One region of the Serratia sp. EC4 genome, then DNA from elsewhere that is predicted to be linked to it. Evidence: riboswitches for the same ligand, from Rfam matches in the RefSeq annotation. Region 1 holds a riboswitch; the other holds the start of a gene.
The links. Region 1 has a riboswitch for fluoride ahead of ACP39K_RS00935 (DHHA2 domain-containing protein). Riboswitches for the same ligand answer to the same signal wherever they lie in the genome.
Positions count from the first base shown of each region.

Region 1 (4,723 bases):
TTCCGGCCGATTTCGCCTGATACATCGCGCCGTCGGCGCGGGTCAACAGCATCTCCTCCGTCACATCGCCGCGTGGAGAAATGGCCGCGCCTATGCTGGCGGAAAGCCGTACCTTCTGCGGCCCGATCTGCGTAATTTTGGCCAGTTGCGCCAACACGTTTTCGCAAAATTCGCTGACCTCGCGCCGCGGATCCGTCAACGGCCACAGGATCACCGTGAACTCGTCACCGGCCAGGCGCGAGACGCTGTGGTGCTCGCCTGCGCAGGCGCTGAGCAATGTGGCGAATGTCTTCAGGATCGCGTCGCCGAAGTCATGACCATAGCTGTCGTTAAGGGTTTTGAACCCGTCGAGATCGATAAACAACAGCGCCATCTGCCGCTGATGGCAACAGGCCTGCAACGTGCCCGACAACCGGCGCAGAAACGCGCGTCGATTGGTCAATCCGGTCAGCATGTCATGGGTTGCGTCATATTCCAGCCGCTGCTGCAGCCGCTTCAACTCGGTAATGTCCATGGACAGAATGTAAAACCCCTGCGTTTCGCACGGCACCAGCGTGGTGTGGATCATCAGCAGTCCCTTTTGGGTCTGGAGCTCATTTTCAAAGCTCACCATTTCCCCCGCCAGGGCCCTGTCTATCATCGGTTTCGCTATCTGATAAACGTTCTCCCCCATAAAATCGCGCACCGTCATTCCTCTGAGGCGGCTTTCTTCCAGGCCAAACCAGGTTTTGTAGGCGCTGTTGGCGAACAGGTAGCGTTCATTGCCGTCGATCTGGCTGATCAACGCCGGCATATTGTCGGTAATGGCGCGCAGGCGTTCCTTCTCCGCGCTGAGCTGATATTCGGCGAGCACCCGGGTTTCAATCTCTTCGTTGAGTTTCTTGACGACCACATTCAGCTCCCGCGTGCGGATTTCGACGCGTTGTTCCAGCTCGTGTTGCAGAGCGAACAGATCGGCCTCCGCCGCCTTGCGCTCGCTGATATCGACGATAACCGAGATGAAATGATCCGGTTTGCCGTTAGGCAACCGGTTTAACGCCACCGTCAGCTGCACCCAGACGATCGAGCCGTCGGCGCGGAAATAACGTTTCTCCAGCGAATAAGTGCTGATCTCGTTTCTCAGCAGTTGCTGCAGTTTTTCCAGATCGGTGTTGAGATCGAGCGGATAGGTAATGTCCTGAAAGGTGCGATCCATCAGCTCGCGCTCGGAATAGCGCAACATTTCGCAGATGCGCGGATTGACCCGCAACCAATACCCCTGCAGCGACACCAGCGCCATCCCTACCGCCGCCTGGGCGAAGGTCTGTTCGAACAGGGCTTCCGAGCGTTGCAGATTGGACTTCAGGTTTTCGGTATAGACGTGGCGTTCAATGCTCTGCAAATACTCCTCCACCACGGCGGCGAAGTCGTGCAGGTCGGCCAGTTGTTCCGGGGAAAACGGCTGCGGCTGGCTGTCGATAATGCACAGGGTGCCGAGCGGCAACCCGTCGAGCGACAGCAGCGGTTGCCCAACGTAGAAACCGATCCGCGGTCCGCCAATCACCAGCGGATTATCAAAAAAGCGCGGATCGTTGGCGGTATCGGGCACCACCAGCGCTTCGCGTTGCAAGATAGCATGGCCGCAAAATGAGATATTGCGCGGCGTTTCCCGGGCATCCAGGCCGTAACGCGATAAAAACCATTGACGATCCCGGTCGATCAATGACACCAGCGCGATGGTCACGCCGAAGTATTTCGCCGCCAGCCGCGTGATGCGATCCAGTTTCTCCACCGAGTTTGAATCCAGCACGTTCAGCGAATTCAATACCGACAGGCGTTCAGCTTCGTTTTCGGGGAAGCAGGGTTCGAGCATGTTGTCTCCCAATGTGTCACCGACGGCCCCGGCATAGCCGGCGTGAGTCCGTTCAGCGTTTTCGTCGGTTGGCGGCAAATATCCTTGTCCATCATAGACTCACTCAGTATCAATCCGATTGCGCATTCTCGCCAGCTTTGCCGGGCGTTGCGTTTGCCACCGCGCTGCGCTACAGTCGTTCACAAGGTGATGGTGTTCCACCTTTCCCAACCGCCGCGTTCGCTCGAACCGGATGATGACGCCTGATATACAACTTCGCTTTATTTTTTAGGCAGGTATGTCAGGAGTCGCTATGAATGAAATCCCACGTTTTACCCCTTTTCCGCCCCAGCCTGATCTCACCGTGCGGGAAATGCCGCTGTACGTTTTCGGCCATAAGAATCCCGACAGCGACAGCATCTGCAGCGCGCTGGTGGTCGCGGACTGGCTCAATCACCTCGGCAAACCGGCTGTCGCTTTCCGCCTTGGCGAACTGACGCCGGAAACCCGCTACATACTGGCCGCCGCCGGCGTACAAGCGCCTCCGCTGCTGAAAGACGATCTCCGTGACCGTAAAGTCTGGCTGGTCGATTTTACCGACGTCGAACAAGGGCCGGCCTCATTGCCCGACAGCGATGTGGTCGGCGTTATCGACCATCACCGGCTGGGCACGTTAATCACCCGCAACCCGCCCGATGTCTGGGTTCGCGCCGTCGGCTGTTGCGCCACCGTGATCCTGCAGATCCTGGCGGCGGAAAGGCCGATGCCGCTTTCTTCCGCCCAGGCCACGCTGCTGCTGGGCGCGATTTTGAGCGATACCGTCGCGCTGAGCGCGCCGACCACCACCGAACAGGATCGGCTGGCGGTCTCGCGGTTGCGCGCAATTTCTCACGTTGACTATGACGCCTTCACCGCCGGGCTGCTGGCCGCCAAAACCGATCTTTCGGGGCAATCCGCCGCGCAGTTGCTGCAGCGCGACGCCAAGAATTATCGCATCCATAGCGTCTCGCTGCTGCTGTCGCAGATAGAAGTGCGGGCCATGAGCGACATCGATCCGCTGTTGCCCGCGCTGCAACAGGCGCTTGAACACGCGAAGCAGGAAGCCGGGCTGGCGATGGCCGCGCTATTGGTCACCGATATCACCTGCCGTCGCTCCACCCTGTATTTCTCGCCGAACCGGGTGCTCGACATTCGTCAGGTGTCGCTGCCCGGCATGACGAGCCGGAAAAAAGAGGTTTTACCGTGGTTAACCCGCCAGATCGCTAACGCAGGGAGATAAGTCATGCCGCTCTACCAACATGCTTTACTGCTGGTGCAGGATGAACGCGACGGCCGGCTGCTGTTGCGTCATGCCGAACGCCTCAATCAGCAGATGAATACGCGCATTACCGTGGCGCACATCAGCGCCGACTATGCCGAGCTGGACTACCTCAGCGATTCGCTGACCAAAGATCGCCAGTCCAGCGAGGTGATCGCCGCCAAAGCCATGCTCAGCCGTCTGGTGGAAGACTGCTCAATCCCCCTGGAGGTGCGCGCAATTGTCAGCATCCATCGCTTCAAAGACGTCGAAGCCCTGGTTGCCCGCAAAGGGGTCGATCTGTTGCTGCTCGGCCATCAGAACCGTCCGTTCGGCGTCTTTGCCTCCTTCGGCTTCGAGTTCATTAACCATTTGTCGATCGACGTGCTGATAAAGCATGTGCCTACTCCCTAGAATGAGGTGACTACCCATGAGCTATGAGATTGAAAGCGTAACCGCCAGAGAGATCCTGGATTCGCGCGGCAACCCGACCGTCGAAGTTGAAATGACTGCGGCGGGCGTCGTGGCACGGGCTTCGGTTCCCTCCGGCGCCAGCACCGGTTCACGCGAGGCGGTGGAACACCGCGACGGCGATCCGCACCGTTACGGCGGTAAAGGCGTACTGGAGGCGGTGCACAGCGTCAAAACGGCGATCAATGAGGCGCTGCGCGGGGTGGATGTGCGCCAACAAGAGGAGATTGACCGCCGGCTGATCGCGCTGGACGGCAGCGAGAACAAGAGCCGATTGGGGGCCAACGCCCTGCTCGGCGTTTCTCTGGCCGCCGCCCGCCTCGCGGCGCAATTGTCGCAACTGCCGCTGTATCGTTATCTGGGCGGCATCGGCGCCAACCTGCTGCCGGTGCCCTGCATGAATATCATCAACGGCGGCGTGCACGCCCGTTGGCAAGGGGCGGACTTTCAGGAGTTTATGATAGCCCCGCTGGGCGCGCCGTCGCTGCGCGAAGCCGTGCGCTGGGGCAGTGAAGTCTATCAGGCGCTGCGCCAAATCCTGTTGGAACAAGGCCTGTCGGTCGGCGTCGGCGACGAAGGCGGTTTCGCGCCGGCGGTTGCCTCGAACTGGCAACCGCTGGAGCTGATCGTGCAGGCGATAGAGAAAGCCGGTTATCAACCGGGAGACGATATCGCCATTTGTATGGACCCGGCCTCAAGTGAATTCTATGCCAACGGCAAATATCGCCTGCGCAGCGAAAACGCTGAACTGGATGCCGAACAGATGACGGCCTATTACCAGCGGCTGGTGCAGGATTTTCCCATCGTGCTGATTGAAGACGGTTTGGCCGAGGACGATTGGGCCGGCTGGCGCATTCTCAGCGACACCCTGGGCGATCAAGTGGAACTGGTCGGTGACGATCTGTTCGTCACCAACGTGAAATACATCCAGCGCGGGATTGATGAACGGTTGGCCAATGCGGCGCTGATCAAATTGAACCAGATCGGCACGCTGAGCGAAACTTTCGCCGCCGTGCAGCTTTGCCAGGCAAACGGCTGGGGCGCCTTTATCTCGCACCGCAGCGGCGAAACCGTCGACAGCTTTATCGCCGATATGACGGTTGCGATGCGAGCCGGCCATTTGA
Region 1 is NZ_JBNIDE010000001.1:201,086-205,808, reverse strand. Features, by position in the region: gene ACP39K_RS00940 (diguanylate cyclase domain-containing protein) at 1-1,852, opposite strand, end outside; fluoride riboswitch at 2,029-2,104, shown strand; gene ACP39K_RS00935 (DHHA2 domain-containing protein) at 2,145-3,110, shown strand; gene ACP39K_RS00930 (adenine nucleotide alpha hydrolase family protein) at 3,114-3,542, shown strand; gene eno (phosphopyruvate hydratase) at 3,559-4,723, shown strand, end outside.

Region 2 (4,723 bases), on a different contig from region 1:
AACAGCGGCACCAGCAACACGGCCAGCGGCGCATGCAGCGCGGCGGCCAACAGCAACAACAACGACGCGACGGCCGCCAGCGTTAACCCGCCCCTCAATACCCGGCGTTCCCCCCAACGTGAACTGAGACGGCTGGCCAGCTGCGCCGCAATGATCAGCCCGACGCCGTTAATGGCGAAGCACAGGCTGAACATCTGCGGGCTGAGGCCGTAGATCTGCTGCAAGACGAAAGGCGAAGCGCCGATATAGGCGAACATGCCGGCCATCACGAAGCCCTGTGTCAGGCACAGGCCCATGAAATAGCGCTGGGTCAGCAACCCGCCGAGCGACATCAGCATCGCCAGGATACCGCCCTGGCTGCGGCGCTCGACCGGCAGGGATTCGCGCAGCTTCAACGCCGACAGGCTGAACAGCAGTACGGCGATGGCCGCCAGCACGCCGAAGATACCGCGCCAGTTCATCACCTGCAGCATGACGCCGCCCAGCACCGGCGCGACGATCGGCGCCAGGCCGTTGACCAGCATCAGCAGGGCGAAGAAGCGGGTCAGTTCATGGCCGGCGTACAGATCGCGGGCAATGGCGCGGGAAATCACCGCGCCGCCGGCGCCGGCGATGCCCTGCAGCAGGCGGGCGATCAGCAGCTGGTCGATGGTGGGCGCCAGCGCGCACCACAGCGAAGCGCCGAGCAGCAGGATCAGCGACAGCAACAGCGGGCGCATACGGCCCAGCTTGTCGCTGTAAGGGCCAAAAATCAGCTGGCCGACGCCCAGGCCGAGCAGCCCGGCGGTCAGACTGAGCTGCGCGGCGGCGGTAGAGGTATTCAGCTCGCCCGCCATTTCCGGCAGGGCGGGCAGATAGAGATCGGTGCACAGCGGCCCCAGCGCGGCCAGCAGGCCAAGCACGACGGCGTACACCAGACGTTGTCTGGCTAAGTGTTTGGTCATGGGAGATTAAGATTTCCTGAACAGGTGAGAAATGGCCTGCTGATACAGATCGCGCAGCAGGGACGCATCGGCTTTTTGCGTGGTAAGGATACGGTAACCGGTGCCTTCGCTCATGACGGCGATAAACTCCACCCGCGCGGCGATCTCCTCCGCGCTGAAATGGGGATACAGCCGCTGCAGATTGTGGCACACGTGGCGAAACAGCCGCGCTTCCGCATCGCTGAGCATTTTGGCCACCACCGGGTTGCGCGTGGCCTCGGCGGTCACTTCCAGCATCAGCATGTGATCGGTTTCGCTCTCGCCCGGCTGCTGAAACAGCGTGCGCGCCGCCAACGTGCCGGCGATCAGGTTGATGTGATCGCCAAGGTTTTCCAGCCGCTGCATCTTGTTGGTGATGATGCGGTTGACGATCTCTTCGATAATCGCGTCTTTATTGGCGAAATAGCGATAGATTTGCCCGACGCTGAGCTGCGAGCCCTGGGCGATCTCCGCCATGCTGGCGGCGTGGAAGCCGTGGCGGCGAAAGCTGGTTTTCGCCGCTTCGACGATCTGATCGCGGCGAGCCTGCACTTTGGCCTGTTTACTGTCGTTGGGGGGGAGCATCTGCCCGATCCTTTGCTACGCGTGAGCCGGGTTCACATTTTTGAGTGTGAACGTTCATTCTCAATTGTAGTGTAAACGGCCGGAAAGACGCAAGGTGAACGCGTGCTGCGGGGAAAAGGCGCTTATGTGAACAGGTAGGATTTGATAAAGGCGGCGACGATCAGGACGCACAGCGCAACGGCAATCGCTTCGGCGGCGGTTTTCGGCAGGCTAAACATAGCGGTTTCTCATCCAGTCAGGGGTACTGGATGAGATTATGCGCATGCAAGATTAAGGAAACATTAAGGGCTTAGCGCCCGTTGAGCCACATCACCAGCATAAAGGCCAGCAGCGTCATCGCCAGCGAACCGGCCAGGTTGAGCAGCATGTTGGCCAGCGCCCAGCCGAAGCGGCCATCCTGCATCAGGTATACCACCTCCAGCGAAAAGGTGGAGAAGGTGGTCAGGCCGCCGCAGAACCCGGTGGTGATCAGTAATTTCCAGGTGGGATCCAGATGCGTCATGCGGGTGAAAATCGCCATCGCCAGGCCGATGATAAAACCGCCGATCAGATTGACCATCAGCGTACCGAGCGGAATGTGGGCGTTCAGCGGATTCATTTTCATGCTTACCGCCCAGCGCAAAACGCTGCCGACGCCGCCGCCGATAAATACGGCCAGTAAAGAGCTCAACATGGGGCAACTACCTTTCAATCAGAGAAATTCACGAGGCTCGGAAAGGGACAGGCGTAACGCTACGCGCCTCTCTCCGAGAGGTTACGTAGACATCATCAGCCTGTGAAGGCGGTTAGGGAGGAATGTCATCTCCAGCGTGCCGCACGGCCTTTTTCGCCGCACCCGGTGGATGTTACACCTAACGCCGCCTATTTTGTAGTATCGACACTCTGCGAGGTAAAACGGATGGAAATCAGAACGGCGCGTCTGAGCGACCGGCACGCTATCGCTGAATTAATGACGGCGCTGGATTATCCCGGCACCGAGGCGTTTCTGACGCAGCGGATGCAGCAACTGTTGGCGCATCCGGATGAGGCGCTGCTGGTGGCGGCGGACGGGGAGCAGGTGTTGGGCGTGTTATCGTTGCATTTTCTGCCGCAGCTGGCGTTGGCCGGCGACATTGGCCGCATCAGCTATTTTTGCGTCGACGAACGGGCGCGCGGCGCGGGCGTAGGGCGGCGACTGCTGGCGGAAGGCGAGGCGCTGGCGCACCGTCGCGGCTGCGATCGGCTGGAAGTCCATTGCCACAGCCGCCGCGAGCGGGCGCATGCGTTTTACCGGCGCGAAGGCTTTGTCGAAGCGCCGAAGTATTTTGCCAAGATATTAAGTTAGTAAGTTACTCCCCTGGCGGCGCCGCCGTTTCCAGCCGGTTGCGGCCATTCTGCTTCGCCCGATAGAGCGCGCCGTCGGCCGCTTTCAGCCAGTCAAGATAGCCGCCCAGCGCGGGGTGGTAGTCAGCGATACCGGCGCTGATCTGCAGCCGCAGCTGCGGCGCCTCCTTGAAGCTGACCGCGTCCAGCCGCTGCTGGATGCGGCGCAGAACGATTCCCGCCTGTTCAGCACTGGTGTTCGGCAGCACTGCGCCAAACTCGTCGCCGCCGTAGCGCCCGACGATATCCACGTTGCGCATGCCGATCAGCAACTCTTCCGCCAACGCCGCCAGGGCCTCATCCCCCAAAGCATGGCCGAAGGTGTCGTTGATGGTTTTGAAGCGATCGATATCCATCAGAATCAGCGTGGCGTTATCCTGGTAGCGGCGGCAACTGTCGAACTGGCGATGCAGCAGGTGCTCCCAGTGGCGGCGGTTATATAAGCCGGTCAGCCCATCGCGGGTGCTGATGCGTTGCAGCTCTTGTTTCTTTTCCGCCAGTCGTTTGGCGGTGCGGTAGGTCACCAGCCCAAGCAGCGTCGGATACAGGTAGATCATCGGCAGGCACAGATAGATTTGCAGCGCCGTGCTGTGCGGGTGAAACGGGAAGCCGAGCAGCGCGGCGGTGAGCATCGCCGTGGTCAGTTGAATGGCCAATCCTTTCACAAACAGCGCTTTGCCGGCCGAAGCGATGTTGTTCATGCTCATCATCGACAGGATGACGATGGCGGGCAGCGCGTTGAACGCCATCATCGCCGCCCAGAAGCCGCCGAAGGCGGAGTCGATCAAGAGGTTGCGGATCTCGGCTTTGAACGGTTCTTTGGCGCGGCAGGCCAGGCGATAGGCGAGATGCGGCCAGAGAAAGCCGTGAAAGGCCAGCAATAGCCAGACCGCCGTGGGCGGAGCCAAGGGGTAGAGCGCGGCGCAAACGCAGATAAAGCCGAGCCCCAGACCGGCGACGCGGGGCAGATAGGTGCGTTTGGCGAAGCTGAGGCCGGATTTTCGGGCATCGAAAATGGGTGGTGCAATATACATCCGGCATCTCCCTGATAGGCATCACGGCAGCGTAGCATGCGGGTGATAAACTAAGAATAGTCTTGGATTCACGCCGCGGGGGCGCGTGGCATTCCTGCGACGGATCTCACTCTGTTACATGTTGCGGTTGTGCGAGCCGAAGGAAAGTCGCTAAATATTCGCAGGCAAGGTCAGTTTTTCTCGCTGTTCACGCAGCGCTCTATGATAAGAAGGTGAGTATGGAAGGTATCAGCATTACCAAACTTCTGGTGATTGCGGTGTTGGTGATTTTACTGTTCGGCACCAGCAAACTGCGCACGCTCGGCGCCGATCTTGGCGCGGCGCTGAAAGGCTTTAAAAAAGCGGTGGGCGACGACAGCACGCCGCCGTCCGCCGGCAACAATGCCGCCGAAAGTCAGTCCGCTCAGCAGAGCGTCGAAAAGAAAGACGTTTAATTCCGTCTGATGGCGCGCAATAAAAAACGGATGCCTTGCGGACATCCGTTTTTTGGCGTTTCCGCCGTCTATAGCGTAACAAACTATTACGCGTTATTTCACTTCCATCCCTTTGGCCTGCAGATCGGCGTGGTAAGACGAACGCACGAACGGGCCGCAGGCGGCGTGGGTGAAGCCCATCGCCATCGCTTCTTCTTTCATCTCGTCAAACTCGGCCGGGCTGACGTAGCGCTGCACCGGCAGGTGGTGACGGCTCGGCTGCAGGTACTGGCCCAGCGTCAGCATGGTCACGCCGTGGCGACGCAGATCGCGCATCACTTCAATGATTTCCGCGTTGGTTTCGCCC
Region 2 is NZ_JBNIDE010000002.1:260,756-265,478, forward strand. Features, by position in the region: gene ACP39K_RS07860 (multidrug effflux MFS transporter) at 1-944, opposite strand, end outside; gene ACP39K_RS07865 (TetR/AcrR family transcriptional regulator) at 951-1,547, opposite strand; gene crcB (fluoride efflux transporter CrcB) at 1,837-2,220, opposite strand; fluoride riboswitch at 2,300-2,362, opposite strand; gene ACP39K_RS07875 (GNAT family N-acetyltransferase) at 2,446-2,871, shown strand; gene ACP39K_RS07880 (diguanylate cyclase) at 2,876-3,943, opposite strand; gene tatA (Sec-independent protein translocase subunit TatA) at 4,162-4,377, shown strand; gene lipA (lipoyl synthase) at 4,471-4,723, opposite strand, start outside.
Region 2: it holds a riboswitch for fluoride, as region 1 does, so the genes downstream of both, crcB (fluoride efflux transporter CrcB) here and ACP39K_RS00935 (DHHA2 domain-containing protein) in region 1, are expected to answer to the same signal.